One region of the Siminovitchia sediminis genome, then DNA from elsewhere that is predicted to be linked to it. Evidence: riboswitches for the same ligand, from Rfam matches in the RefSeq annotation. Region 1 holds a riboswitch; each other region holds the start of a gene.
What was found. A riboswitch is a leader RNA that binds a small molecule or an ion and turns the genes downstream of it on or off. The one in region 1 is predicted to bind thiamine pyrophosphate.
Positions count from the first base shown of each region.

Region 2: linked by a shared signal. The riboswitch ahead of ACFSCZ_RS08645 (ABC transporter ATP-binding protein) and the one ahead of tenA (thiaminase II) in region 1 are both predicted to bind thiamine pyrophosphate.
Region 3: linked by a shared signal. The riboswitch ahead of ACFSCZ_RS04455 (thiamine phosphate synthase) and the one ahead of tenA (thiaminase II) in region 1 are both predicted to bind thiamine pyrophosphate.

Region 1 covers NZ_JBHUEO010000017.1:78,741-88,919, reverse strand. The annotation lists gene ACFSCZ_RS07790 (YIEGIA family protein) at 1-634, opposite strand, end outside; gene ACFSCZ_RS07785 (AEC family transporter) at 1,298-1,840, shown strand; gene ACFSCZ_RS07780 (AEC family transporter) at 1,868-2,233, shown strand; TPP riboswitch at 2,319-2,419, shown strand; gene tenA (thiaminase II) at 2,526-3,212, shown strand; gene thiD (bifunctional hydroxymethylpyrimidine kinase/phosphomethylpyrimidine kinase) at 3,332-4,180, shown strand; gene thiE (thiamine phosphate synthase) at 4,213-4,854, shown strand; gene ACFSCZ_RS07760 (MFS transporter) at 5,133-6,359, shown strand; gene ACFSCZ_RS07755 (3D domain-containing protein) at 6,533-7,363, shown strand; gene ACFSCZ_RS07750 (general stress protein) at 7,455-7,886, shown strand; gene ACFSCZ_RS07745 (lytic transglycosylase domain-containing protein) at 7,990-8,643, shown strand; gene ACFSCZ_RS07740 (GlsB/YeaQ/YmgE family stress response membrane protein) at 8,659-8,913, opposite strand; gene acnA (aconitate hydratase AcnA) at 9,271-10,179, shown strand, end outside.
Region 2 covers NZ_JBHUEO010000019.1:62,925-73,103, forward strand. The annotation lists gene pepV (dipeptidase PepV) at 1-731, shown strand, start outside; gene dat (D-amino-acid transaminase) at 749-1,612, shown strand; gene thpR (RNA 2',3'-cyclic phosphodiesterase) at 1,627-2,190, shown strand; gene ACFSCZ_RS08605 (NERD domain-containing protein) at 2,216-2,965, shown strand; gene ACFSCZ_RS08610 (phosphotransferase) at 3,153-3,926, shown strand; gene ACFSCZ_RS08615 (YtzH-like family protein) at 3,923-4,201, opposite strand; gene ACFSCZ_RS08620 (YtnP family quorum-quenching lactonase) at 4,304-5,143, shown strand; gene ACFSCZ_RS08625 (PepSY domain-containing protein) at 5,216-5,536, opposite strand; gene ACFSCZ_RS08630 (M42 family metallopeptidase) at 5,692-6,756, shown strand; gene ACFSCZ_RS08635 (DUF84 family protein) at 6,772-7,299, shown strand; gene ACFSCZ_RS08640 (YtoQ family protein) at 7,492-7,935, opposite strand; TPP riboswitch at 8,101-8,199, shown strand; gene ACFSCZ_RS08645 (ABC transporter ATP-binding protein) at 8,335-9,105, shown strand; gene ACFSCZ_RS08650 (ABC transporter permease) at 9,102-9,854, shown strand; gene ACFSCZ_RS08655 (ABC transporter substrate-binding protein) at 9,851-10,179, shown strand, end outside.
Region 3 covers NZ_JBHUEO010000007.1:41,768-51,946, reverse strand. The annotation lists gene ACFSCZ_RS04505 (mechanosensitive ion channel family protein) at 174-1,253, shown strand; gene ytxJ (bacillithiol system redox-active protein YtxJ) at 1,416-1,751, shown strand; gene ACFSCZ_RS04495 (Zn-dependent hydrolase) at 1,904-3,208, opposite strand; gene ACFSCZ_RS04490 (flavin reductase family protein) at 3,348-3,971, shown strand; gene ACFSCZ_RS04485 (hypothetical protein) at 4,029-4,184, shown strand; gene ACFSCZ_RS04480 (hypothetical protein) at 4,203-4,349, shown strand; gene ACFSCZ_RS04475 (Na/Pi cotransporter family protein) at 4,414-6,039, opposite strand; gene ACFSCZ_RS04470 (ThiF family adenylyltransferase) at 6,732-7,745, opposite strand; gene ACFSCZ_RS04465 (thiazole synthase) at 7,742-8,515, opposite strand; gene thiS (sulfur carrier protein ThiS) at 8,512-8,712, opposite strand; gene ACFSCZ_RS04455 (thiamine phosphate synthase) at 8,718-9,335, opposite strand; TPP riboswitch at 9,396-9,504, opposite strand; gene ACFSCZ_RS04450 (4a-hydroxytetrahydrobiopterin dehydratase) at 9,594-9,893, opposite strand; gene ACFSCZ_RS04445 (LLM class flavin-dependent oxidoreductase) at 9,986-10,179, shown strand, end outside.

The DNA.
Region 1 (10,179 bases):
TTGTCACAATGCTGTTCTCATTTTTTGGTGTAATTATAGCACCTACCCCCCTTTGTAAAATCAGTTTTCTGCTCGCTTCCAATCCGACATTCTTTATATGAATATCTCCAACATATAGATGAGGGCCTTCAAATCGTATTTCTGCCTCAGTCACCTCAGCAATAACAGCCAGGTTATTTCCGGTCATATTCCGTTTTACGACAAAAAGCATGATGATTCCAGCTAAAGCGCCTGCCCAGGGTGAATAGACAGAAAATAGAGTGGTCAATAATCCTGTAAACATAACAAGGTAGTTTCTGCTTTCAAATGCTTGGGCCATTCCTTCTATAAATGGAGTACCGCGTTTAACTAATTCACTCGAGTCAATGTTGGTCAATGTTTCCCTCTCCATTTTCCTGACTTCCCTAAATTGAGTTGCAGCCAGACCCAAAAAGGTAACAGCGGTCCAGTTTGATTCCAGGACAGCCGGAACAGCCACTGCCCCAATAAAGGCAGCGATGAATCCCAAAGAAAGGTGAATAATTCGTCCCTGCGGATAAGTGGGATACTGCCTGAAATCAGTGCGAAGCAATAATATACGGGAAATAGAGCCAAAAAATATTCCGATAAGTACTGCCAATAAATTAGAATCCATAGTTAACTCCTTTGAAAATGACCGTTCTCAAATAGATTAACCGAATTCATTGAATAATATTATGCACTTTTCTCGAGATTGCTTTCCCTCCAATCTTTATTATCAGCACCGGCACCCTATTATGGAATGGGGTGCAAAGCGGCTGCAGAATGGTTGAAGATCATAAATGAAAATAGTTTTGAATAAATGCCTGTGTCATGAAAAACAAGGTACTGAAAACGTTCTCTCATCAGAGAGCTGGCATAATCAAAAAAATTGCCACAGCTTGTATAAAACTCTTCATTTTTACCAGTTGTATTGGCAAAAACTTTATGTATAATTAAACGGTTGAGAAAGCGGAAGGCGTCCGCCTTTTACGATGATTGTGGATGGAACAGCTTTTCTGCCGCGACACATGAGGATTGCGACCTCGGTCAAATTGCACCTGGCAGCCTCAAGCTGTCATGTCCTGCAGCATCGGCGGCACAAAGATATCCTGTCCGTCTGAGCTGGACTAATCTTAATTATCTTTGAATCAAATGTACTTCTATTTTTTTTACATCTTGAAGAAAGGTGATTGTACCGCAAATTGGGAAGAGTATTTCCTCTCATTATTACTGCGTGCAGTGCTTTTCTTCGTTTTTTTCTGTTTAAATTATTTTTCACCAGCAGGGGGCGAGAAAAATGGAACTTTCCATCGTTGTTCAATCTATTTTAATTATTACAGTGATGATCATTATTGGAGCCGTATTGGCAAGGACCTCGCCTTTAAACCATGAAACTAGAAATCTTTTTATTTCCATTATTGTCAATATCGCTATGCCATGCATTATTTTATCCAGTATCTTTCAAGTGGATATGGATGGAGAAATGTTTAAAAAGATCATTCTGGTCTTTGTGCTGTCCATTTTGATCAATATTGTCGGAATTGGACTGGGCTGGGTTTTCGCAGCAGTTTTTCAAAAATCCAATCGCAGGAGAGAAATCGCTATTCTTTCTGGACTGGGCAATACCGGTTTTATTGGGATTCCTCTTTGTGCGGCATTGTTGGGACCTGAGGGAGCTTTGTATGCAGCGATATTTGATGCAGGTGTGGACGTAACGATTTGGACCGTCGGAGTGATTTTACTGCAAAAAAATCGAAAGTTTGCTTTACACACTTTAAAATCCATGGTTAATATTCCGACAGCAGCGATTCTGGCCGGTCTGCTCGTTGCTTATTTCTAAATACAGCCTCCCCAAATCATAGTCGGCTTGGCAGACCGACTGGCTGCTTTGGCTGCTCCGCTTGCCATGTTTTATATTGGAATGATGATTATGGGTCTGCAGCGTGGACATATAAGGCAAACCGTACCGCATATGTGGGTGCCGATCGGTGTAAAACTGATTTTGTTACCTATGGCCACCATCTTTATGATTCATTTCTTTACTATTGATACAGTTTTAATTCAAGCAGTTCTCATCCAGTCGATGATGCCGACCATTACTTTGGCTTCCATCTTGTTTGCCAAGTATTCTGCAGATGAACAGATGGGGGCATTAACAACCGTTTTTTCTACCATCTTGGGATTAATCACGATTCCTTTCATGGTATATGTGATGAGTCTGTTTATAAACTGACTTGCTTTTTTAAAGATTCATGCTATAGTGGACGTATAGATGAAACTTCCTTTTCGTTTATGTAAGTTTATGAAAAATATATAATCTTGTCTGCTAGGGGAGCGTTAAGCTGAGAGAAATCTTTGATGGATACCCTTTGAACCTGATCTGGTTTATGCCAGCGTAGGGAAGCAGGCTGAGTATATCTTTGGTTTTTTCGATATCGCAGCCGCTTCCTGTTGGGAGCGGTTTTTTTGTGTTTCTTAAAACATAGGCGAAAAGGGAGGCAATAACTAAAAGGAGCTGTTCATGGATGCAAGTAGAAAAGAAGTTGTTTACGGACAGGCTTTATGAAAATGCCAAGGAGATTTGGGAGAAGAGTTATAGACACCCTTTTGTACAAGAAATCGGACAAGGGACGCTGGATGAACAAAAATTTATCTACTATATGAAACAGGATTATGTTTACTTAATTGACTATGTGAAATTATTTGCCATTGGTGTCCAAAAAGCCAAAGATGTGGAAACGATGAACCGTTTTGCCCATTTGCTGCACGAACACTTACATTTTGAAATGGAGCTTCATCGGCAATATGCTGAAGAATTTGGGATATCGCGCCAAGAGTTAGAAGATACAGAGCCGGCTCCGGTAAATCTCGCTTATACGAGATACATGCTGAACGTGGCACACAACGGCACTTTGGCTGAATTAATTTCTGCACTGCTTCCTTGTGCATGGCATTATTCGGAAACAGGCAGACGTTTAAAAGAGCGATATCGTGAAGGATTATCATTGAACCCTTATAAAAAGTGGATTGAGACCTATGCCTCCGAACAATTTGGTGCATTAGGTGAGTGGTTGATTCAGCTGCTGAATGATCTGACAGAGGGTAAACCGGAACGTGAACTGGCAGAGCTTGAAAAGCATTTTATCATTACATCCAAATACGAATACCTATTCTGGGATATGAATTATCGCCTGGAAAATTGGGAACTGTAAAAGGGTTTTTGCAGGGGATAGACTCTTTAAGAACTAACTCTTCACTCTATTTTTTAAATATTTTGACTTCACTTTATGTTTTACTGCAATATATAAATCATCAGACTGGAGGATCATTTATGAAAACAGCACTTACCATTGCAGGCTCTGATTCTGGAGGAGGGGCCGGCATACAGGCCGATCTTAAGACTTTTTCTGCATGTGGTGTCTTTGGAATGTCTGCTATTACTGCTGTAACAGCCCAGAATACAGTAGAGGTCAGATCTGTCCAAAACATCGATTTGTCTGTCATCCGGGATCAAATCGCGGCCGTGTTTGAAGATATTGATGTAGATGCTGTTAAAATAGGAATGTTAGGGAATTCCGATATTATTCAGACAGTTTCAGATACGCTGAAAGTTTATCAACCCAAATATCTTGTCATTGATCCTGTCATGGTGTCGAAAGGTGGCCACCACTTACTCGAAAAGGAGGCTGTGGCGACACTATCAAACCTTCTGCTTCCAATGGCTTCACTTGTCACACCAAATATTCCGGAAGCAGAAGTATTAACGGGGAACCGTATACAATCGGAATCGGATATGTATGAAGCTTGCAGGAAGATTCTTTCAAAAGGGCCGGAAGCTGTCCTGATTAAGGGAGGACACTTAAAAGGGGATCCCACGGATGTATTTTATGACGGAAATGAATTTAAAGTTTTTCAGGGAAGAAGGATCGAAACAAAAAATGTGCACGGAACTGGATGTACGCTTTCATCTGCCATCACAGCCCAGTTGGCGAAAGGGGCAAGTATGCCGGAAGCCATTCAAATCGCAAAAGATTATATTACCCGGGCTATAGAGAAAAGTCTTGACATTGGACATGGCCATGGACCGGCACACCATTTTCACCCTTTTTATGATGTGAAGAATGAAGATGAAAGGATGAAACATCATTCACTGAACAACAGCTTATCTGCTTCTCCTTAACACAATGTATCGATTTGAAAGGATTTAAAAGTATGAAGTATAACAACAAACATCAATTATATTTAGTAACTGAGGAAGATATGCCCCTGCAGCAGCTCATGACTATCATTAAAGATGCCGCAGCAGGAGGCGCTGGGATCGTCCAATTAAGGGAAAAGAATCTTGACAGTAAATCTTTTTACGAGAAGGCGTTATCTTTAAAAAAATTTCTTGATGAGCTCTCCATACCGCTGGTCATCAATGACCGTGCAGACATTGCTCTGGCTGTAGGGGCAAACGGTATTCATTTGGGGCAAAGTGACCTCCCATTAGATGTCGTCAAACAAATCGTACCTGATTCGATGATGATCGGCATTTCTGCCCATAACGAAGAAGAAGCTGTTTTGGCAGAAGAAAAAGGGGCGGATTATATTGGAGTCGGCTCCGTTTTTCCAACATCATCCAAAGCTGATGCGGATCGGCTTCCAGAAGGAATGCTGGCCCGTATAATCGATGCCGTATCCATACCGGTAGTGGCCATCGGAGGTATTCATATAGAGAATTCCGGCCAATTACAGGAATACGATCTTGACGGCATAGCGGTCATATCGGCCATAACAAGAGCTGAAAATCCCAAATGGGCTGCGCAGCAGCTGTTAAAAAATGCATTTGGGGCTGTAAATGTCCAGCAATGAGAAGCACTGTGGATGGCGGAAACCTTTAATAGGGGGCTCCTCTTATAGTGCGTTGCACAAGAACATCTTGTCCTTCGGGCCGGTACGTCTACTATTTTAATACAAATATACGAGAATAGTTTTTTTCTTCCTTTCACAATAAAAAGGGCTGGCTCATCTTGAGCCGGTCTCTTTTTTGTGAATAGTTTCGAAAACCGAAATATTATGCTTGTAAAATGGCAGACTTCCTTATATGTTAGAAGAGTCAGTATCGTAATGTATTTCTTGGGGTGAAACAAATGAGAAAAGAAACCCATGTTCCAAAAAGCAAATTATGGACAAAATCATTTACATTGCTTGTTCTCGCTAATTTTTTTGTTTTCATGAGCTTCCAGATGCTTATTCCAACATTGCCCCCATATGTAAAAGCCATGGGCGCCTCAGGATTCGAAGTAGGCCTGATCACAATGGTATTTTCAATCGGAGCGATTTTAATCAGGCCGTATATCGGGTATCTGCTGGAGTTCAGCCAACGGCGGAGGCTCATACTCATTGGAGCTTGCGGCCTGCTGTTTGTCACTATTTTGTACCCATTCACCCAGATGGTCATGATTCTTTTGCTGTTTCGCTTAATTCATGGCTTTATGTGGGGATGGTCTTCCACTGTTAATGGAACCGCAGCGGTGGATCTCGTTCCCAACGACAGGATCGGGGAGGGGATGGGTTATTTCGGGCTTGCTATTACAGTTGGTATGATCATCGCACCCAGTCTGGGCATCTATGTATATCAAAACTATACTTTTGGGGCTTTAATTACCATATCTGCCATTTTGGGAGCCATTGCACTTTTCTTTTTTTCCATCATAAAATATGAAACTCCTGAAAGCATAAAAAAAGCAGATAAACAAAACATCCGTTTTTCGATCTCTGGATCACTGATTGAGAAATCGGCAATATTCCCTGCCTTTATTACACTGATGGCTACGTTTGGCTATGGAACCATCGTTACATTTATTGTCATATTTTCTGAGGAGCGGGGTATTGAACAAATTTTCCTCTTTTATTTATTAAATGCCGCAATAGCGACTTTGGTACGGCCCATTACAGGAAAATGGTTTGACCGTAAAGGGCCTAAGCTTTTGGTGATTATTTGTGCAGCCCTTGCATTCGTGTCCATGTGGACATTATCCTTATCTGCCAGTTGGGTGGGGATCGCAGTGTCCGGTTGTTTATTCGGGGCAGGATACGGTTCATTGCTTCCGGCTCTTCAAGCCTGGGTGCTTGCAAAAACCCCAAATGAGAGGAGGGGCGTTGCCAATGGTATGTTTTATTCAGCTATTGATGTGGGAATCGGGGCCAGCGGTCTAGTTTTTGGTATTGTTGCTTTGTTTGTGAATACGGGACAATTATTTCAGATCTCAAGTTTTCTATTCATCGCAGTCATCGCATGTACGGCATTTTCCGGCAGTCAGGCATCGTTAAGGTCATCCAAAAGATTAAAGCATGGTGTCGATATGGACAGGTGACAATTGTCCCGGATTGGAGTCATTTATCTAAGTCTATCGGATGGTGACGAATGTAACAGCATGACATAGAAATGTAATAGAACATAAACAGTTCTGTTATTGGTTTGATATGTTCCTCTGTTAGAGTAGGCATCGTTAGCGATTTCCGACTAACAAAAAAGGGAGGAACAAAAATGAGAAAGAAGATCTTTGCATTTTTTACAGGAGCCGTCATGGCAGGGGCTATGGCAGGAGGGGTATCAGCATCTGCTGCAACCTATGAGGTACAGCAAGGAGATTCGCTCTGGAGTATCTCTCAAAAACACGGTACGACGGTTGAGGAATTGCAATCGTTAAATAACCTTTCCGGCAATATCATTTTTCCAAAACAGCAGCTACATATTTCTGAACCAACTGCAGGAAATGTAGACAATAATAAAGAAGTTTATACTGTTAAGGCGGGGGATTCGTTATGGAAAATCTCCCAAGCTTATGGAATTCAAGTGAATCAATTAAAGGCTTGGAATCAGCTTTCTTCGGATCTTATTCATCCGGGCCAGGAGCTGGCTGTTAACGGGACACCCGATTCCACAAATGCCGTTCCGGCCCAGGCTGCTGCGCCAGCACCTGCTTCTGTACCAGCGCCGGTGCAAAAAGAAACAGCTCAACCAAAGCCTGAGCAACCGGCAGCTCCAGCGGCACAAGCTACAACTGCCGATACAAAAGCTGAAGGAAAAGAAATGACGGTAACTGCAACTGCCTATACAGCATATTGCAACGGCTGCTCAGGCGTGACAGCGACAGGTATCGATCTTCGTTCCAATCCTGGCCAAAAAGTCATTGCAGTGGATCCGTCTGTGATTCCTCTTGGCTCCAAGGTGCACGTCGAAGGATATGGAACAGCTATTGCCGGTGACACTGGAGGAGCGATCAAAGGAAACAAAATTGATGTTTTTGTTCCATCTAAATCCGATGCCCTTCAATTTGGTGTCAAGAAAGTTAAAATCACTGTGTTAAATGAATAAACTTCTGATGAGAGACCTGACCTTTTCCGGTGAGGTCTTTTGTTTTATTTCAAATGAAATGGGGGTACGATATTGGAAAGGAGGAATCATGATGAATAGGGGATTGATAGGCGTATATGCATCTGAAGAAGAAGTCATCAACGTAATTAAGACTTTTCTCTTGGAAGGGTTTAGTGAAGAAAACTTTTCAATATTATCCGTGGATCGGTCTAAAGCTGATATGATCGAAAGAGAAACTCATGTGCATCAAACACCTGTTGCAAGCGAAGAGGCTTATGGAATCATCAGTGGTTTTCTGACAGGAATCAGCGGAGGTTTTGCTGTGCCGGGGCTGACTGTTCCGGGACTGGGACCTATCATTGCCGCTGGTCCTTTGGCATCTTGGATTGAAGGAAAATCCCATGAAAATGTAAAAGACCTGCTGATAACATCCGGATTAGACGAGGAGGAGGCTGAAAGGTATGCGGATGAATTAAATAACGGAAAAATCATTTTATTTTATGAACAGGGTGTTTCTGATTAAATGATCTTGCAAAGAAACAGTAACTTTCCGATAATGGAATATAAAGACGCACCCCTGTCTTAACGTTTATCTGCTGTGCGTGCCATGTGAAGGAGAGTAGAACATGAAAAATATAAGCAAATCCATACCTGTGGGAAAAAAGCGCCAAGATCTGAGAAAACGCAGGGTTTTGCTTATGCTCCTCATTCCTTTTGTATTCTTTTTGCTCCTTATTTCATATTTGGACGCCAATCAAAATGAAGAAGAGGATTTTCTCCGCAGTGAAGTTCCCGCAGAATTTATTCCTATATATAAAGCAGCTGAACGTGAATACGGTGTTCCATGGTATTTACTGGCTGCACATCACCGGGTTGAAACCATTTTTTCAACAATGGAGCCGATGATTTCTCCGGTAGGGGCAGAGGGTCATATGCAGTTTATGCCATGTACTTTTGTGGGATGGTCACATCCAACATGTGAAGGGCTGGGGGCCGGAAATATTCCTGAGCATGAAAAAACAGATCCGGATATTATTGAAAAGTACGGCGGGTATGGCGTAGATGCCAATGGTGATGGTATAGCGGATCCTTGGGATATTGAAGATTCTATTTTTACAGCAGCCCATTACTTGGCCAAAAATGGAGCTGCTGACGGAAATATAGAAAAAGCTGTTTTTGCCTATAATCACAGTGAACAGTATGTAGAAGAAGTACTTTATTTTGCTCAGAAATTTCAAAAAATCGAACATAAAACGGGAGCTGTCAGCTCCCGTCCATAAGGCAATAACCAACAATTATCTGCTTTTCGAAACAGCGCCCATGATAAGGCTGAGGACCAATACAAGGATAATCGAACCAATGAGCGCAGGAACAATGGCCATGCCTGCCACCGTCGGCCCCCAATCTCCAAATAACGCTCCGCCAATCCATGCACCGACTATACCAGCTATAATATTACCTATAATTCCTCCGGGTACATCTTTTCCCAAAATTAATCCTGCTAACCAACCTATGATTCCACCAATAATCAGGTATAAGATAAAACTCATCACCCATCATCTCCTTCTAGTAAAATTAATAGTTTTGGCTTCTGGTATATTGCCTTGGTTATATTATTTCCTGCAGAAGGAAAGGATAAACATTTTTTGATCATCCCATCGGACATGATGTTCTCTGATTGTTTTGAAGGGAAGGCAGGCAGATTGCAAAAAATCTCTAGGCTTTGATGTTTTTTAGATTGATAGCAAGTCTGTTGATAAGAATTAGTTATCGTATTCAATAACTTTCTTATTATTTACTTATGTCCAGTAATGTAATATGATAAATATGTGAACAGAGCCAATTCTGTACAGGGGTTGGCAGATGTTGGTCGGAGAGAGAAACTATGATCAAAAGGGGTAATTGAAATGGCAGAAACAAAAAACGACATTTTTAAAGCCCGCTCTTCTTTTGAACTTGACGGCAAACGATACCATTATTATCGTTTGGCGGCATTGGAAGAAGCAGGTGTGGCATCTATCTCACGTTTGCCATATTCCATTAAAGTGCTATTGGAATCTGTCTTGAGACAATACGATGGCCGTGTGATTACAAAAGAGCATGTTGAAAACTTAGCGAAATGGGCTACCGGAGAAGTTCAGGATGGGGAAGTCCCATTCAAGCCTTCACGCGTGATATTGCAAGACTTTACGGGGGTTCCGGCAGTGGTTGATTTGGCAGCCCTCAGAAAAGCAATGGCAGATCTTGGGGGAGACGCGGAGAAAATAAACCCTGAAATACCTGTTGATTTGGTCATTGACCACTCCGTACAGGTTGATACGTATGGATCCCCTCAAGCTTTGCAAGTAAATATGGATTATGAGTTTGAGAGAAATGCCGAGCGCTATGAGTTCCTAAGCTGGGCTCAAAAAGCTTTTAATAACTATCGTGCAGTGCCTCCGGCAACTGGAATTGTTCACCAGGTAAACCTGGAATATCTTGCAAATGTGGTTCACTCCATTGAAACTCCGGATGGAGATTATGAAGCATTTCCTGATACTTTAGTTGGTACGGATTCCCACACGACGATGATTAATGGTATCGGTGTCCTTGGATGGGGTGTCGGCGGTATTGAAGCAGAAGCAGGAATGCTTGGCCAGCCTTCTTACTTCCCGATTCCTGAAGTCGTAGGCGTGAAACTGACAGGTGAATTGCCGAACGGTGCTACGGCAACAGACTTGGCATTAAAAGTAACGAATGTATTGCGCACACACGGGGTAGTAGGCAAGTTTGTTGAATTCTTTGGAGACGGCGTTGCCACATTACCTCTTGCCGAT
Region 2 (10,179 bases), on a different contig from region 1:
ACATCCAGCAGGAACAAACTGAGATTCTCCAGCAGTTTAACGACTTTATCTATCGTCAGGAATTAACCGGGAGATATTATGTAGAAAGCGGCTATGTTGTACTGGAACTTGAAGGAATATCTGCCCATGGAATGGAACCGGATCACGGAAAAAACGCCGGGCTGCTTCTTGCAGGTTTTCTGTCGACCATTAAAATAGATCGGAAAGGAATGGAATTTATTAAAGCAGCTGTTCACTTTTTTTTGGGTGATTCAAGAGGAAGGGCGCTGGGCGTACAACATAAAGATGAGCAGATGGGGGATGTCACGATTAATGTAGGCATCATGACGTATAACGATGAAGACGGCGGTCGTTTTGGTTTAAATATGAGGTATCCTGCATCCTTCTCCTTGGATGAGGGGATGGAGAAAATTATGAGGGCAGCAGAAGAATTTCATTTCCAGGTGTCGGATATTTCAAACTTAAAGCCGCATTATGTACCGGCCGATGACATACTAATACAAAAACTGGTGAAAGTCTATGAACAGCAGACAAACGAAAAGGCAGAATTGCTCGCCATCAGCGGAGGAACATATGCACGTTCCTTACAATCGGGCGTTGCTTTTGGTGCTTTGTTTCCCGGCAGGCCGGATGTGGCCCATCAAAAAGATGAATATATGGAATTAGAGGATTTGCTTAGGGCTGCGGCATTATATGCCCAGGCATTTTACGAGCTTGCTCTAGATGAATAAAACAGGAGGAAGAAGATATGGGGAAGATCATTTTAGGTGATCAACTTATGGAACGATCTGTTATCGGCATTGATCTGGAAGATCGGGGATATCAATTTGGTGACGGTGTTTACGAAGTCATCCGGGTATACGAAGGAAAGCTTTTTACCATGAAGGAACATATCGGCCGGCTATATCAAAGTGCAAAAAAAATAAAAATAACCATCCCTTTGGCACCTGAGCAGATGATGGACCTTGTTGAAAAGCTTGTCGCAGAAAATAAAGTTTATGATGGCTCCGTCTATATGCAAGTAACCCGAGGGGCTGCACCGCGGACACACATGTTTCCGACTCCTGAAAGTAAGACGAAGCCAGTATTTACGGCTTATACAAATGAAGTAGCCAGACCCGGGAATTTAATGAAACACGGGGTGAAAGCTGTCACGGCAGAAGATATCCGCTGGCTGCGCTGCGATATTAAAAGCCTGAATTTGCTTCCGAATGTTTTAGCCAAGCAGGAAGCAGCTGAAGCCGGATGCTACGAAGCCATATTGCACCGCTCCGGCACTGTGACGGAAGGCTCATCTTCCAATGTGTACATTGTAAATAGAGGTGAAGTCCGCACGCACCCTGCCAACCATTTTATTTTGAACGGTATTACCAGGCAGGAATTGCAAAAGCTTTGTATAGAGAACAGCATTCCGTTTGTTGAAAGAGCATTTACTTTGGAAGATTTATTCCAGGCAGATGAGGTTTTCATTACAAGTACGACATCTGAAATAATGCCAATTGTTGAGATTGACGGAAAGACAGTCGGAAATGGCACACCTGGACAAATGGTTCGGATGTTACAAACGCTATTTGAACAAAGAATTATTGCGGAATCAAAAGCACATATGTAAAGGAGCCCTGTTCCATGGACACAAGCCACTATTTTTTTGCGCTATCCTTGCCAAATGAAGTGAAAGACCCATTATGGGAGATCAGCCAACAAGCCAAAGAAATATTTCCTTTTAAAAGTTGGGTTCACCATGCTGATTATCACATCACATTAGCTTTTTTGGGTAAGGCAGAACAACACATGCTGGCTGATGCTGTTTCCCATGTAAGAGAATCTTTACAAGGGGTGCCATCCTTTCAACTGAGCCTAAACCATGCAGGGACATTCGGACGTCAAGATGCACCAAGAATTCTCTGGGTCAATACAAAAGATAGTGCATCTCTAAGGCGTGTACGTGATCATGTTTATACGGCATGCGGAAAAGCCGGATTTCAACTGGAAACAAGGCCGTTTAAACCGCATATTACCATTGCCAGAAGCTGGGTGAGTGAAAGGAAATTTCAGATGAAGGCTCTCGAAGAAAGTGTTTTCTCGTGCTTGCCTGATACTGTTTTTTCCATCAAAGAGGTGGTACTTTACCGAACTCACCCGCAAAAGTTACCAAAGTATGAAAAAGCCGAGTGTTTTCCGCTCGTATAGAAAAAGAGAGGTTGCATAAAGGAAAATGGCGCAGCTCATTAAATTGAATGATTATATTTCTCGATATGAAGTTGATTTATCCCACTACACCTCATTATTTGTAAGACTGAAAAAAAGGCGATGGGACTCTATACTGGACTCAACGGCCAACGTACTTGAACGAAATGAGCTGAAACAGGCATTTCTGGATCAGCTCTTTGTTTCGCAAATTAAATGGGCTAGCTCAACTGTATTTAAGAAGTCCTATCCCCATTCAGGCATATATTCAGATTCGCGCCTTCGGAAACTTGTTCAGCGATTTCCGGATTCATTTATGCTGATGTATACTCCTGTAATGCAGCTGAAAAAAGCCAGAATACAGCTTGATGTTTATATGCTCCTTCCTTCCAAGCTGGTCTGTATGGTGTTTTTGGAGGATGGAGAAGAGGCTCTATATATCGGGACACATGAACATTTCTGGAAGAAGAGTTATAGAAATAAAGAAGAGAAAGTTCTTAATCCGGTCTTGCCGCTTCGGAGAATGGAAAATATAGCAGCCCAGATTTTCCGGGCCAGAGGCATTGAATGGCCTATTGAAAAAATCATAGTTTCAGAGAACAGCTATATTACCTATCCTGATGTTCCAGCTGACATTCGGATTGTAGACAGACAACATTATGAGGCATGGATTCAAGAACTGCGGTCGTATCATTCCCCGATGAAGCTTATGCAATTTAAGGCTGCCAAAGCATTGCTCGAACAATGCGTAAAGACAAGCGCAAAGAGATCCGACTGACAATAGTTAAGAAATGTACCGGAAAAACAAGTAACCAAGGATTGGGTCTTGACGAAAAAAGTCGGTTCGCGGTAAACTTTAAGGAAGGATGGCTATTGTTGTATTCTCGTATATCCAATAGCTGTCTTTTTTCTTTCTACAGAATGAACGGAGAAGTGCCTCCGGTATTTATTGAAGGTGAATGACGGTGAAACATTTATTAGAGCACGACTGGGAGATTATCCCCGCCGGCGGAGCGACAGGGAAGGCTTTCTTTGCTTCCAAGAATAATGAGAAACTCTTTTTGAAGTGGAACTCTTCTCCTTTTTTAGCCGTATTGTCTGCTGAGGGAATCGTTCCCAAGCTCGTTTGGACCAAAAGAATGGAAAATGGAGATGTAATCACAGCACAGGAGTGTTTAAGCGGCCGTGAATTCAAACCGGAAGAAATGACCCGGGATGGTGTTGCGAAGCTGCTGAAAAAGATACACGAGTCCAGTCCTCTGCTTACTATGCTGGGCCGTCTTGGAAAATCACCTTACAAACCGGAAATGATGCTTGCTGAAGTCATCTCAGGTCTCGATGCCGAATTAATGTCTATTCCGGATATTCAACAGTCATTGAAATTTCTGCAAAGGGAGCTTGCCAATGTTCAATACGAGACGTTTACCGTCTGCCATGGGGATGTAAACCATAACAATTGGCTGCTGTCAGACACGGATGAAATCTACCTGATTGATTGGGATGGCGCAACGATTGCAGATCCGGCAATGGATATCGGCCCCCTTCTATATTTGTATATTCCCAAAAATGATTGGCCGTCCTGGTTTAAGAAATATGGTATTACCGATTCAGAGCATCTTCAGCTCCGAATGAAATGGTACGTGACTGCCTATACGCTGCAAACCATCGGCATGCATAAAAACCGCCAACGTTATCAGGAAATGGACTTCTGGGTAGGCTACCTGGAAACGATCGCTTAAGTGTATTGATCGATATTTCCGATCCAATGCGACAGATGTTCCTGATGACTGTCTATATGACCCGTTAAATCTTTCGTTCGGGAGCCGGTTTGGCAATAGAAATATATTTCTTCCAGCACAGGGGTCAATTCAGGATGAACCTCCTGATTGGCCAACAGGGATTTGACCAGCCTGCCGATTTGAGTGCACTCCGAAACAGATCCTTGCAGGTCTTCCAAATGATTGACCATAATATCCTTTAACAGTCCAATTTGATCGTGGTAAGAAAGCGGCATAATCATCCTCCTTTTTGCCATGTAGTATAATTATTGTATGGGGATTTATTTTTTCTATCCTTGTCATGTGAAGATCATTGAAGGAGAAGAGAGGTGAACAGGTTGGATACCATTCAAATCGGAGAGGCTGCACTGACTTGGCTGAACGGGGGGAATACCCGCCTGGATGGCGGTGCCATGTTTGGTGTGGTGCCCAAACCGCTTTGGTCCAAACGATACCCGGCAGATGAAAGAAATCGCATAGAATTGCGGTCAGATCCTATTCATCTTCAAATCAACGGCAAAAACATTTTAATAGAGTCGGGCGTAGGAAAAGGTAAAATGTCCGAAAAACAAATTCGCAATTTTGGAGTGACCGAAGAGTCCCAAATAGAAATGTCACTTGCAGAGTTGGGATTATCACCCGCAGATATTGATATCATATGTATGACTCATCTGCATTTTGATCACGCAAGCGGTTTAACCAAGCGTAAAGGAGATAGGTTTGCCACCGTTTTTCCCAATGCAGTCATTTATACATCACAAATTGAATGGGATGAAATGCGTAACCCGAATATTCGGTCGAGGAATACATATTGGAAAGAAAATTGGGAACCCGTTGCCGAACAAGTGAAAACGTTTACAGGTATATTTACTGTTGCAGAAGGCATCACAATGATCCATACGGGAGGCCACAGTGCAGGGCATAGTATGATTACAATCGAAAATAACGGACAGAGAGCAGTTCATATGGGGGATATCATGCCTACTCATGCGCATCAGAACGCTCTATGGGTAACTGCCTATGATGATTACCCGATGGATTCGATACGCGCTAAGCTGAAATGGATCCCTGCCGAAATGGAAGCGGAAAGCTGGTTTGTCTTTTATCATGATGCCTGCTTCAGGGCCGTCAAATGGGATCAGAATGGGAAGGTTCTCCAAGAGGTGAAAAGGAAATAGCGCAAAGCAAAAAACAGGTGAAGCCATGAAAAAAGCCACCTGTTTTTTGTTGATAGTTTAATATTTTTTTATTTACGCATAATTTACTGGGTACACATCGATGACTGTACCAGTGTGGGCGTCTGCCAAAAATTCATATTGCTTTGTTTCGCCATCTTCTTTGGTAGTAATGCCGCCTCTGTAAACTTCTGTTTTTAAAGCATATTTTTCGTACTCTTCAGGTCTGAATTTAATCCAGGAGCCTTCAATGCTGCCGGAATCTTTAAATGCTTCTTTTACGGTTTGAAGTACTTTTTCGCCTGATGCCAAAGAGTTTTTCTTTAAAGCTTCACTCGCATAGTAGCCGGCAATAACACCCGCACCTGCCCCGAGTAGAAAGTTTTTCCAATTCATATGAGCACCTCCAAAATCAATCATCATCTCTAGTATACCGTAATTTCAAATAAGGTTGGAATAATAAATACTTCCAAATGGTAAAGAACATCGCTGGTAAATCTTATAAAAGTTGAATAAAATGAAAGAAATATACAGATAAAGGAGCAGGACGAATGGAAAGAGAAACAATAGATTTGTTCCGGACACTGACGGAATTGCCAGGGGCACCTGGATTTGAGCATCAAGTGCGGCGCTTTATGAGGACCGAACTTGAAAAATATTCAGATGAAATCATTCAGGACCGTTTGGGGAGTATTTTCGGGGTAAAGTATGGGACGGGACCGAAAGTCATGGCAGCAGGGCACATGGATGAAGTTGGTTTCATCGTTACTCAAATAACTGAAGACGGTATGCTGAGATTTCAAACCCTTGGGGGTTGGTGGAGTCAGGTCCTGCTGGCCCAGAGGGTGCAGATTATTACCGACAATGGTCCTGTAACGGGAGTCATTGGCTCTATCCCCCCCCATCTGCTCAGTGAAGGACAAAGAAAGAAGCCGATGGAAGTCAAAAATATGTTGATCGATATTGGCGCAGATGATCGGGAAGATGCAATAAAACTAGGAATCAAGCCTGGTCAGCAAGTTGTACCGGTTTGCCCGTTTACCCCTCTCGCCAACCCCAAAAAAATAATGGCTAAAGCATGGGACAACCGCTATGGATGCGGCCTGGCTGTCGAACTGCTGAAAGAGCTGAAAAATGAGGAACTTCCGAACACTCTATATTCGGGGGCAACTGTACAGGAGGAAGTAGGCTTAAGAGGGGCAGCTTCTGCCTCCAATATGATTCAGCCTGACATCTTTTATGCATTGGATGCCAGTCCGGCAAATGATATGTCCGGTGACAAAAAAGAGTTTGGCCAGCTTGGAAAAGGAGTTCTGCTGAGAATTTTTGACCGCTCCATGGTTACGCTGCCAGGGATGAGGGAATTTGTACTGGATACAGCCGAATCCAATGATATACCTTACCAATATTTTCTATCCATGGGAGGAACGGATGCAGGGCGTGTACATACATCCAACGAGGGAGTCCCGAGTGCAGTCATTGGTATTTGTTCCCGTTATATCCATACACAAGCATCCATTATTCATGTAGATGATTATGCTGCTGCCAAGGAACTCTTAATCCGGCTAGTAAAAACTACAGACCAGACAACAGTAGATACAATCAGAAATCAATGATAGAGGGGTTAAATCATGATAGTGGCCATTGGTTCTAAAAATAAGGCTAAAATAAAAGCTGTAGAACAGACATTTTTAGATGTAAAGATTGAAGCGTCCCTGCTTTCGGTAGATTCTCCCTCGGGGGTCAGCGAACAGCCTTTTTCTGACGAAGAAACCATGAAAGGTGCGGCCAACCGGGCCGAACATTGTTTAACACAAGTACATGAAGCGGGATTGGCAATCGGCCTTGAAGGAGGTGTGACGGAAACTCCTTTTGGTCTATACTTGTGCAATTGGGGGGCAATTGCTGAAAGAGGCCGGGAAACCCTATTTGCCGGAGGCGCAAGAATCAGGCTTCCGGATGAAATTGCCCATCGTCTCAAGGCTGGTGAAGAACTTGGACCTGTCATGGATGACTACATGAATGCCAGGGAAATCCGTCATACTGAAGGCGCAGTTGGTGTGTTGACCAACGGACTGGTCGACCGTGCAGCAATGTTTAGCCATATTGCCAAACTTCTGATTGGCCAGTATATGAGGAGAAAGGGCTGTTCCTTATAGGAATGCCCCCTCAGGTCAAATGAATGAAAATTTGAATAAAATTGCTTTGTCCAGCTCTGTTTGACTGTACATGCAGTCCACGGCCCTGCAGGCTGGGAGACAGGACGGGGCATGGCCTGTCGCCCCGTAGCGCAGTCGACCATATTGTTGTTGAATGTGAACGCTGCCGGACAGGTATTTGCACTTTTCACGTTAGGACTCAAAGATGTAGGATAATGCCTTCATGGCCTGATTGACTGTTTCTACTGTGGCATTGGCCTTTCTTGAAAGTTCTTTTAATGGGTGGTGCAGTTCCTTCGGCCGAATCAAAATGAGCGGTTTGCCCAGAGCCAAAGCGGTGCTGGCATCCATAGCCGTATTCCATTGCTTATATTTTTCTCCGAACAAAGCAATCACTAAATCGGCTTTTTGTAAAAGTACCTGTGTGCGCAAGTTATTGAAGCTTGAGGCGGCCGCATCCCTGAAGATTGCATCGGGCTGTTCGCCGAGAATTTCCTCGCCGATGGCATCCGAACGGTCATGATTTTCCATTGGCCCGACAAAATCGACTGGAAGCTGCAGTGTTTGGGCCTTTTCTTTAATTTCTTCCCGCCAGCTGCTGTGTATTTCTCCGGCCAGATAGACTGTTAATCTCATCAAACCCCTCCTCACATCTTTTCTCATCCTCTATCATATCATGAAAAGTCAGAAGAATCCCCTTCCCTTCACGATAAAAGGTGTCTAACGAGTCAATCAAATAAAAATATTTGCTTTTTTTTCGTTTTTAGGGTACAAAGGGAATAGAATCATAATTACATAGGACGAGAACACTAGGGGTGCGAATCGCTGAGAGAGGAGAAATCCTTAACCCTTGAACCTGATCTGGGTAATGCCAGCGCAGGGAAGTGGTTTTTTTTGCCATGTACGCAGAATGTATGCGTACATATGGAATATGTATGTTTAACATGCAGAGCCACTTCTTGAAATTAGGAAGCGGCTCTTTTTCTTTGTCAAAACCTGCCTTCTTGGGTTCTCGCGCCAAAAAGGAGATGGAATATGGAAGAGTGTCTAGTATTTGATGGTGTCACTTTTTCCTACAAGGAAAATAGAAGACAAGGTGTAAAGATATTGGATCAATTAAGTTTCACTATTCATAAAAGTGAATTCGTCAGTGTGGTGGGTCCCAGCGGCTCCGGAAAAAGTACTTTATTTCGGTTAATTTCCGGGCTGGAAAACCAAGATAAAGGACGCATTCTAGTGAACGGAGAAGCAGTTGAGGACAGGCTTGGCCATATCGGTTATATGGCTCAAAAGGACGGACTGCTCCCCTGGATGACTGTGATGGAAAATGTACGGCTGCCGTTGTCTTTGAAAGGCGTGAAGGGTAAAAACGTTTATAAAGAACTATTGGACAAACTGGATCGCTTCGGTTTAAAAGGATATGAACAAAGGTACCCCCATGAACTTTCAGGGGGCATGCGCCAACGGGTCTCGTTTTTGCGGGCATTATTGGGCGGTTTTGATTTGTTGTTATTGGATGAACCGTTCAGTGCACTGGATGCAGTCACAAAATCGATGATGCAGGAGTGGCTCCTAAAACAATGGAACGAAACAAAGAAAACCATTCTGTTTATTACTCATGATGTGGAAGAAGCCTTGTTTCTTTCAGACCGGATCCTCCTTTTTGGTGAGCATCCTGTAAAACACCTCCAGGAAATTCAGGTGCCTTTGGGGAGACCGCGAACGATCTCAGATTTAAAAGATCCCCAATTTACATCCTTAAAAGAAAAACTCCTGTTGGATCTGAGAAACAAGGTGACCATATGAATGTTTTAAGAAAATACGGACTGTCCCTGGGGTTTCTATTCTTTCTTCTGGCTGGCTGGGAATGGGGAGCACGCTTATACGGAAAGCCTTTTATCCTCCCATCTCCTTCAGGAGTGCTGGACAGGTTATGGGAGCTGAAGTCCATCCTGTTCATCTCCCACTTGCCCGCTACCTTGGCAATCGTTGTGATCGGATTGCTGCTGTCTCTGGTTTTTGGCGTCAGTCTGTCCGTTTGGATGCATAAAAGCGGAATAGCGAGGAAAGCTTTTTTCCCGATTTTGATAGCTTCTCAAACCATCCCGATTATTGCCCTGGCTCCTATATTTGTCCTGTGGTTTGGATATTCCGTTTGGAGCAAAGTGGCTGTGACTGTACTCATTACATTCTTCCCGATCACCGTGAGCACCTTTGACGGACTGCGGTCAGCTGATTCCCATCTGAAAGAAGTACTCCGGGTGATGGGGGCATCAAAACGGCAAGTCTTCCTAAAGGTTGAGCTTCCGGCAGCTCTGCCGCACTTTTATTCGGGGCTAAAAGTTGCAGTAACCCTGAGTGTTATTGGAGCAGCTATCGGAGAGTGGCTTGGGGCTGACGCAGGACTCGGTTATTTTAGCCGAAGGATGATGACACAGTTTGATGGAGCGGGGGTTTTTGCACCGATTGTTGTTCTTTCTTTACTTGGTGTTGTATTGTTTTGGCTCGTTGGACTGTTAGAAAAAATGACAATGAAATGGAGACGTATACAATGAAAAAAATCGGAGCAGCTGTAATTATTCTATTTTGTATATTCCTTGCTGCCTGTGGCCAATCTCAGGAAGACGCCGCAGGAAAAGGGGAAAATGACCAGCTTCGTGAATTAAATATTATGCTCGATTGGTATCCGAATGCTGTTCATAGCTTTTTATATACTGCTATCGAAAAAGGCTATTTTGAAGAAGAAGGTTTGAAAGTTAATATCCGCTTTCCGTCCAATCCGACAGACCCTTTACAGCTTTCTGCAACAGGAGAAATTGATTTGGGCATAAGCTATCAGCCTGATGTGATCTCTGCCAGAGCAGAGGGAGTACCGGTCAA
Region 3 (10,179 bases), on a different contig from region 1:
CTTCTTTCTATCCCATATAATCTATAATGTATTTTTATTGCTTTTTTAATGAATATCCCATCTATTTTATCATAATTTCACCTTCATTCCTATTTGTTGAAAATCAGGTTGTTTGCCCTTATATAAACCGGGAATGAAGGTAAAAGAAACGTCAAATCAGGGGGTATTCATTCTTGGCAGACCATCAGATTCAGCATAGGTTGGACTTTTTGAAAAATGTATCTGTCATGGATATCATTCTGTTTTTTATTTATGCCTTGTTGATTTTTGGAACCAAATCACTCATTTTATTTATTATCCGAAAAATATATCGGTCAGAAAACTCTAAAAACAATTTCATTCCTACAGCAGAATCCATTCTCAATTGGCTGGCATTCTATGGTACGATCATTTTATTTATCTTTTACTTTTCAAAAGAGAAATGGCTGTTTGCACCAATTTATTCGGTAAAAGGAATTAACGTTTCCCTATTTTTGATTTTGGTAGCCTTTATGATCATCACGCTTGCGAACCGTTTGGTCCAAGCGTTTAACTCCTATATTATGCCGCTGGCTTATAATCGATTCAATATAGATATAGGTACCCGCTACACGATTAATCGTCTCCTCTACTATACCGTCATGATTATTGCTGTCATTTCAAGCCTTGCCATTGTAGGCTTCAACTGGAGGGCTATTGCTGTTGTATTAAGCACACTTGGGATTGGAATAGGTTTTGGGCTCAGGAACGTGGCAGCCAACTTTGTATCAGGACTAATTATTCTGTTTGAGCAGCCTTTGGAAGTGGGAGAAGTCATTGAAGTGGATGGCCAAAAAGGGGTTGTTACAAAAATTAAACTCCGCTCCACTTCTGTAAAACTATATAAAGAAGGGACACTTGTCATCCCCAACCAGTATCTGATTGAAAATATGGTAAAAAACTTTGCGGATGAAAAGCTCTGCACGGATATTTCCGTTGCCGTGGCTTATGGAACCGATACAAAGAAAGCAGAGGCTTTATTACATGAAGCCGCTGTGCTGGCAACAGAAGGAGAAGAAGGCGTTTTGCAAACTCCCCCTCCTGTTGTTACATTCAAGGACATAAAGGAAGGAAGCCTGATATTCTCCGTAGAAATTCCTTTACAAAATGCCCGGATGAAGGAAACGATCGAAAGCAAAGTGAGGCATCTCATCATTTCATCTTTTTATAAGAACAAGATTCAAGTGGCGGACTATATCATGGAGGAAAATTTATCAAGCAGTAAAGGTGATTGACAGGAAATTTTTTGGGATAATAACATTAGTGGAAGCACTTGTTTAAGACTTTGACGGCAGAACCCTGGCACGACAGCTGTTGTACGACTGTTAAAAAAGGGGCCTGCAGCTCAAATTCTTGAACTTGACATTCACCTGAATCTACGCGAAAGGATGATAAAAATGGAAGAGCTCAAACAAATCATAACTGAAGAAGAATGGAAAAACATATTAAATGAATCAAAGGAAAAGCCTGTTTTTATGTTTAAACATAGCAATACCTGTCCGATTAGTGCGAATGCCTATAAAGAGTACCAGGAGTTTTCAACAGATTTGGATAAATATTATTTAATTGTCAGTGAAAGCCGCCCGGTTTCCAATCAAGTGGCGGACGACCTGCAAATCAAGCACGAATCACCGCAAATTTTCCTTCTAAAAGATGGAAAAGCCACCTGGAATACATCTCATTGGAACATTACAGGTGATAATATGAAAGAAGCTTTGGAAAGTAACAAATAATCCGATATACGATCAAATAAGCGGGTGATGATATCAGATCTTCACCTTGCTTATTTGGGTTATTATCCCGGACCGCTTCCTTCTGAAGATTTCAGATGAAGGCAAAATCCAGGGGAGGTTTGAGTGCCATCTTCGAACCGGTGGCCCCCGGTTTATTGATTAGCCAGTTGTTTCAATGCTTCTTTCATGACTTGTACACCATTGACACAATCCGGAAGTGATGTCCATTCTTCCGGAGAATGACTTTTCCCCCGATGGCTGGGAACAAATATCATTCCCGATGGTACGTATTTCCCCATAATCATGGCATCATGTCCCGCCCCGCTGGGAATATTCAGCGTAGATAGCCCGCTCTTTTCAGCGGCGGAACGAACAGCATCCTGAATGCTGTCAGGTACCAAAACGGGAGGGATATTTACTTCTTCTCTGACCTTTACTTCAAGTCCTCGCCTGTCTGCAATATCCTGAGCAGCTCTCTTCATATCCTGCAGCATTTGTTCCCTTGCCTCTATATGTATATCTCTGGCGTCTACCATTACTTCGGTCTTACCCGCAATAACATTGGTCCCGTTAGGAAAAATATTCATTTTTCCTACGGTTGCCACTGCTGTCTCACTATAGGATCCCGGTAACTTTTCCACAACTGTTATAAATTCTCCAGCAGCTGCCACCGTATCTTTTCTATATTCCATCGGAGTATTTCCGGCATGATCTGTTTCCCCGTAAAAAGTATATGATGTCCATACCGGTCCTGCAATGCCGTTGACTACGCCAATATTTTTGCCTTTAGTCTCCAATCTTTTTCCCTGCTCAATATGCAGTTCCAAAAACGCGTAAATTTCTTCCGGATCACGAAAAGCAGAAGAAATTTTCTCAGGGTCAAAGCCGTTCTTTACCATCGCATCATATAAACTGATTCCTTGTTGATCCTTCAAACGCTTTAAATCTTCCTTTTTGACTTCGCCCATGAATGTCCTGCTGCCAAACAGGCTATTATTAAATCGTGCCCCTTCTTCATCAACAAATACAGCGACTTCGACTGACCTTTTAAGCCTGGAATTGGTTTGAATGAGCGCCTTGACGGCTAATAGGCTGCTCAAGCACCCTAGCGGACCGTCAAAAGCACCACCATTGGGAACACTATCCAAATGGGAGCCTGTCAACACTGCCGGAAGCTCTGGATGTTCTCCTTCCAGCCTTCCAAACAAATTTCCGATCGCATCCTCATAGACTGTTAAGCCGATGTCTTCCATCCATTCTTTAAAACGCTGCTTCGCCTCTTTTTCTTCTTCCGTATAAGGGAATCGGGATACACCCCCTTGATCTGTACGGCCAATATCGGCAATCTCCGATAATTTTTCAGCCAGTTCGATTGGATCGATACCTTCATAAGAAGTACAATGTTCCTGGTCATCCAGCAATCGCACCTTAGAAAAAACCTTTTCCAATATCCACACCGCTTTCTAAAGATATGTTATACATAGTAGGATACAGGATGGAAGATGCACGGACAAAAGATACATATTTTCTTTTTCGCTAAAGATGTGTAAAATAAGAGTAATTATATCAGAATGTTCAATAAATAGAGGTGTGTGTATGATTAGCCTGAACCCTGGTGATATAAGCGGAAAAGAGATGTACAAACTGATGGCAGGAGCGATTGTTCCACGGCCTATTGCCTTCGTGACAACTTCGTCTACCGTGAATGGAATTGTAAACGCAGCACCTTTTAGCTTTTTCAACGCCGTCAGCACCGACCCTCCCCTCATTTCCCTGTCCATAGACAGGAGGAAAGGAAACAGAATGAAGGATACGGCACGCAACGCCATAGAAAACGGTGAGTTGGTTGTACATATCGGGACAGAAGAAATCATTCGGGACATCAACGAAACAGCAGCACTCCTTCCTGCCGCAAGGAGTGAGCTGGAATTGACTGGGCTGAATACGACAGAAAGCACAAAAGTTAGTGTTCCGGGTATTCGGGAGGCGAAAGTACGCTTTGAGTGCCTGCTGGACCAGCATCATGAAATTAAAAATGATGATGGGTTGACTGTTTTGGATTTCCTATTGGCTCGAATTATCTGCGTGCATATCGATCAGGAAGTGTATGATCCTGATAAGGGGTATGTATGTACAGAAACTCTGAAACCTGTAGCCCGCCTGGCAGGGACTGATTACGCATTGATCAGGGAAGTATTCAGCCTAAATAAAGCAGAGTAATTTTTTATAGGTGATGGGGACAATAAATATTGAAAAACACATGTAAGGAGGGTCCCCATGCAAGGTGATGACCGAGAAAAGACAGACTACACGCCCCATTTCAAGCAGAAAAGAAAACCAATAGATGAAACTTTGGAGTGGAGCCCGACGGGATATGGATTTATAGCATCTGTTTCTTCTAACGATACACAGGACGATTCAAGAGACGATTAATGCGAAAGGATGAAAAGTATGGGCAAATGGAATGAAGAAGCTGCACCGAATAATAATATGACGAGAGCAGACGTCCGATACTCCATGAAAAACCGAAAACACAACAACGAAATCCCCGAGCAAACGAAAAGAAATGAACGTTATCAAAATAATAAACACCTTTGACAACAAAAGACTGGATGATCTCTGATCACCCAGTCTGTTTTAATATTTATTAACAATCAAAAGCCTAGGATTCTTCCCCAATCACAGCTTGAGCAATGTTGGCGGAATGGTCTCCGATTCTTTCCAGATTGCTGACGATATCAACATAAACAATCCCGGCTGTACCCGTACACTGATTTTCATTAAGGCGCTGAATATGTTTTTTCCGAAGATCCCTCTCCATTTTATTAATCAGCCGCTCATTCGCCAAAACGCCTCTTGCCTGAGACTCATTATCGTCTTGAAGCGATTGAAGGGCTTGACGAAGGGTCGAAGCCGTCAGTTCAAACATCCTCTCTAAATCGTCCCGTGCCGGTTCTGAAAATTTAACTTTATTTTTATCTTGGATATCCACCAGTTCCATAATATTTTCGATATGGTCCCCGATGCGTTCCAGGTCAATAACTGTATTTAATAAAGAGCTGTGTGTCTTTAAATCTTGATCCGAAAGGGAATGATATGATATTTGTACGAGATAGTCTGTGATTAACTTATCCAGATTGTTCAGGGCATCCTCAATTTGAGGAAGTACATCCCGATGTTTTTTCCCTTTAGTCTGATAGTAATCAGTAACCTCTTTAAGCCCCTGCTCCGTAATTTTACCCATACGCATAACTTCCTTTTTCCCCTGTCCGAGGGCAATGGATGGAGACTGTCGAATAAACTTTTCCCCTAGATGGACTGGCTTATATTCAATCATTGTATCCTCGCCCGGAATCAGTTTTGTCACAATCCATGCCAGCACAGCAATGAAAGGAAATTGAATGATGGTATTTGCTATATTAAATGTTCCGTGGGCAAAGGCAATGGTCATCTTTGGATTCAAATCCAAAGCTGCCTGCAAATATTCAATAAAATTCGAATATGGGATAAACAAAATGAGAGCAATGGTCGTACCTATTACGTTAAACATCACGTGAGTCAGTGCCGCACGCCTCGCAGCAACCGTTGCACCAATGGATGCCAACACAGCAGTAATCGTTGTTCCAATATTATCACCAAACAAGATAGGCAAGGCTGCATGAAGGGAGATGGCACCTTGATCGTACAGTGTTTGAAGAAGTGCAATGGAAGCTGATGAACTTTGGACAATCACTGTAAAAATAGTACCAATCAATACCCCAAGAAGTGTATGTTCACTCAGACTTACAGTTAAATCCGTAAAAAATTGCGCACTGCGGAGCGGCTTCATCGCGTCTCCCATCAGACTCAAGCCATAAAACAAGGCTCCAAATCCGAAAAACACAGACCCGATATTATTAATCTTATGATTTTTAAAAAAGAAAATAAGAAAAGTACCAAGTGCAATTATCGGCAAGGCATACTCTGAAATATCAATCCCAATAATGAACGCTGTAACGGTTGTTCCGATATTAGCGCCCATAATGACTCCAATGGCCTGCCGCAGTGTCATAAAACCTGCTGTAACGAGCCCGATTGTCAGTACCGTTGTTCCGGAACTGGACTGAATGAGGCCTGTCACAATAATACCGGTTAAAACACCCAAAAATGGGTTGGTCGTAAATCGGTCAAGCAAATCACGGAGTCTGTCACCAGCAACTTTCTGCAGACCGTCCCCCATCGTTTTTATGCCATAGAGAAAGATCCCCAGTCCTCCGAAAAACATGAAAAGTAATGTTTGCAAGTCCATTTCTTCAGCCCTTTTTTTACGTCTTTCGACAGTATTTTATCCCTTCCTCATAATAATTAAGAAATTGTAAAAAGTAAATGAAAGTAATGTAAAGATTTTGTTACAACGATCAAAAAACATTTATACCCCATATCCCTTTCAACTCAATGTTTATGTATGTTCGCACGTCTTTCTTTCACTTGAAGTATCTTTACACTTTTGGTGCTTTTCTTTACAAACCAACATTTTTCAACGCCGCATACCTGATTTAGGCCTGTGAGTCAGCAATCTTAGCAATTGTTTACTTTTCCCCTACCCTCTTATTCTTTAAACGGATCTTAAGGGACTGTTTTCCGGAATCACTTCAGCTATATGTAGATGCTTGGGAGTATCAAGATCCACTCGGTCCAGGAGCCTGGTTATGAAGTCATTAGGACTTTTTTGAATCCGGCTTGGCGACCGGCCCCTATTTTTATCGGCATTCAGGGGGCCTTGAGCCAATCATCGCCGCCTAATAATATTTTAATAAGCGCTGCCGGGCTCCTTGCCCCAGGCTTGAGCCGGAACTATGTTTCAGTTCAACAAAGGATGATTCTTAAGACACATTCCTCTATGCATGCAGCTATATTTTCTTATTGTTGTACTTTTGCCTGCCAAATATCCCGCTAAACGTACAAAAAAGCATTCCCATTCGGAATGCTTTTAACAAATATTCAACCCATCAATTTGGATGCGACCGTTTTTGCTTTAATGATATCTTTTGTTCCGTGGACAAGCATGCGGCCGTCACGGAATAAAACCACACGGTGCCCATCAAATCGGCAAGCTATTAAATGTTTATTTGAAATTAGATCCGTAACGATCGGACTGATCGATTCAGCCATTTCCCGCAACTCTAAATTCCTGCTGCGTGACAATGTTAATTGGACGGTATCCCGCCCGCACAATACTGCTGTTTTCGTCTGATTTTTTTTCGATAAAAACGGATAATCAGCCTGTTTGGAACAGCTTGGGCAATCCTTTCGGCGGAGAGTAGCCACATCAATTGCCGCCTGATCTCCTGACCACAAGTCAAAAGACTTCAACCGGTTGTCCACTTTTTCTCCTACTATATATTTAAATACATTTGTTACTTGATGTGCGGCCACCACTTGAACAATCGGGCTGATGACGCCTGCTGTATCACAAGTAAGCGTTTGTGGGGGCAGCGTATCAAGCAGGCAATGCAGACAAGGGAAGTCTCCCAACCCGATAGAATAGGTCAGGCCATAGCTGGCAACAATAGCTCCCATAAAAAAGGGTATTCCTCTTTTCAAGGCAGCATCATTCATCAATAACCTGGTCTCAATATTGTCCGTTGCATCCACAATCAGTGTTTTTCCCTTCGTCAGTTCCTCTGCATTGTCTGCTGTTACATCGGCAATAATCGTTTCTACTTCGACCCAACTGTTGATCTCACTTAGGCGCTTCTTGGCAGCTGCTGCCTTCGGCAGCTGGTCCTTAACGTCCTGCTCCGTGTATAGCTGCTGCCGCTGCAAATTACTCCAGTCCAAAATATCCCGGTCTACAATTGTAAGGCGCCCTATGCCTGAGCGGACAAGCATTTCTGCATTGGCGGATCCGAGTGCGCCTGCTCCGATAATCAATGCATGGGCTTGTCCGATCTTTTTTTGGCCCTCGCTGCCAATTGGCTCAAACAACTCCTGCCTGGAATATCGATCCATCAATTTGGAAGCAACCCTTCCATTGGACTGCTTGCGACCGCATAATCCCTTTCCTCAATTCTTCCCGCTTCAAATCCAAGACGGCCTGCTTTGATTGCCAGCTTCATTGCCTCAGCCATTTTTACAGGGTCTTTGGCACCTGAAACAGCAGTATTTAACAGGACAGCATCTGCCCCAAGTTCCATGGCATAGGCCGCGTCTTTGGGTGAGCCAATTCCCGCATCTATAATCACAGGCACTGTCGACTGTTCAATAATAAATTTTAAATTGAGAGGGTTAAGTATCCCTTTTCCTGATCCGATCGGAGAAGCTCCCGGCATGACTGCGTGCACACCCAGTTCTTCAAGCCTTCTCGCCAATACCACATCATCTGAAGTATAGGCAAGAACAGTAAAGCCCTCTTCCAACAACAATTCTGAAGCTCTTAACGTTTCAACAGGATCCGGCAGCAGAGTACGGTCACAGCCGATCACTTCCACTTTTACCATGTCACATAATCCAGAAGCTTTCGCCAGCTTTGCAGTTCTGACAGCTTCCTCTGCCGTACTTGCTCCTGCCGTGTTCGGAAGCAGCGTATACTTTTCTAAATCCAGCATTTCCAAAAAATTTGGCTGAGAGGGTTCAAATACATTCATCCTTCTAACAGCAAACGTTAATATTTCGGCCTCCGAGACTCGTACAGCTTCTTTTTGAATCTCAAACGAAGGATATTTCCCTGTTCCCAATAACAGTCTTGACCGAAAGGTCTTTTCCCCGATTTTTAACATCTTCATCCTCCTCCAACAAAATGGATCATTTCGACTTCATCCCGATCCCTGATTGGGCGGTCATATTCTTCTTTTTGAATAATTTCTTTATTGACCTCAACAATTACAATACGTTTGGATAGTTCCAAATGCTCCAGAAGCTGCGCAATATTGGTTACCCCGGCAGGCAGCTTATAATCGTTTCCATTTAATGTAATAGTCATTCCATTCAATTCCTTTCAACTGAATGTTGTAATCGGCAGGCTTCACTATACTCTTTAGCGGCGGCATATGGTGTGGGACTGTCAAAAATTCCGGACATGATCGCTGCACCTTTTATTTGAACCTCGTGAAGTTCCTTCAAGTGAAACGGTTTGATTCCTCCTATTGCGTATATGTTGGAGGTCACCGTACCGGCAATCCTTTGTAATTCCTGAAAACCGCGGGCAGGAACCCCTTTTTTACAGTCCGTTTCAAAAACATGTCCATATATAAGCCAATCAGCGCCTGCCCCGATGGCTTCTGCAGCCTCCTTGAGCGAGTGAACCGACCTGCCGGCCTGAATATCAGGAAAACATGATTTTACTTGCTGCACTTCTAATCCATGGCCAGGAAGCTGCACTCGCTTAATTCCCGCAGCCACTGCCACATCCACCCTGTCATTCATAATCAACTTGTCTTTTTCGATGCCGGCATGGGTTAAATAACCCATGAGCTTTATGATATCCGCAGCAGTTTTTGACCTTTCCCTTATGATGAAGTAATCAACTATTGGCGCTACTTCACACATGATACCTGCAAGCTGCTTAACCTCCAGCCGGTCATTGGTAACAGCCACTAATTCCACACCATCCCCCCCTTTATAAAAATGAAAAACCACTCTCGCATAGGAAAGTGGTATGATAAGCAATACAACATATCACTTCCCTACGCAGGCGCAAACCTGATCAGGTGATAAGGGTATCAGAGTGCCACTCTTCTCTCAGTCCTTTTGAAGGATTCCCCTAGCGTTTCACATATAAAAATGTTGATTACCATTATATTACCATGAAAACAAAAATTATGGAAGTATACGAAAGTTTCTAACAATAATAGAAAAATTTTATCATTTACTGCTTAACTGCTCATAAAACTGTTCATATATCCCTGCCATTGTAAAGTCCAGATTTGTTAATCCTTTTGCCCTCCATGAAGTAATTCTCACCGTTACCAACTTATAGTCAATCGATATAAAAGGGTGGTGCTGCCTTCTTTCAGACTCCTCAGCAATCTTTTGAACAAAAGATATCCCCGTCAAATAGTCTCTAAACCGATATTTTCGGACAATCCACCTTTCATCTAAGCGTTCCCAATCTTTATACTCAGCCAATTTATTACGAATTTCCTCTTCCGTCAATCTTTCCACTATTTCCCCCTCCTTTATCCAATCAGATCATTGGACGTTTCTTTATAAACATTCTATCATTTCCTTGAAGAGATATTGAAGGAGTGACTGTATTGATTTCTCCAACCGCCAAAAAGTTCCATGGAATCCCATTATCCGTTTTAGATTTAGCTCCAATTACAGAAGGAAGTGAGGCTTCCGATTCATTCAAGAATAGTGCAGAGCTTGCCCAGCACGTTGAAAAATGGGGGTTTAACCGTTACTGGCTGGCAGAACATCACAATATGCCGGGAATCGCCAGCTCGGC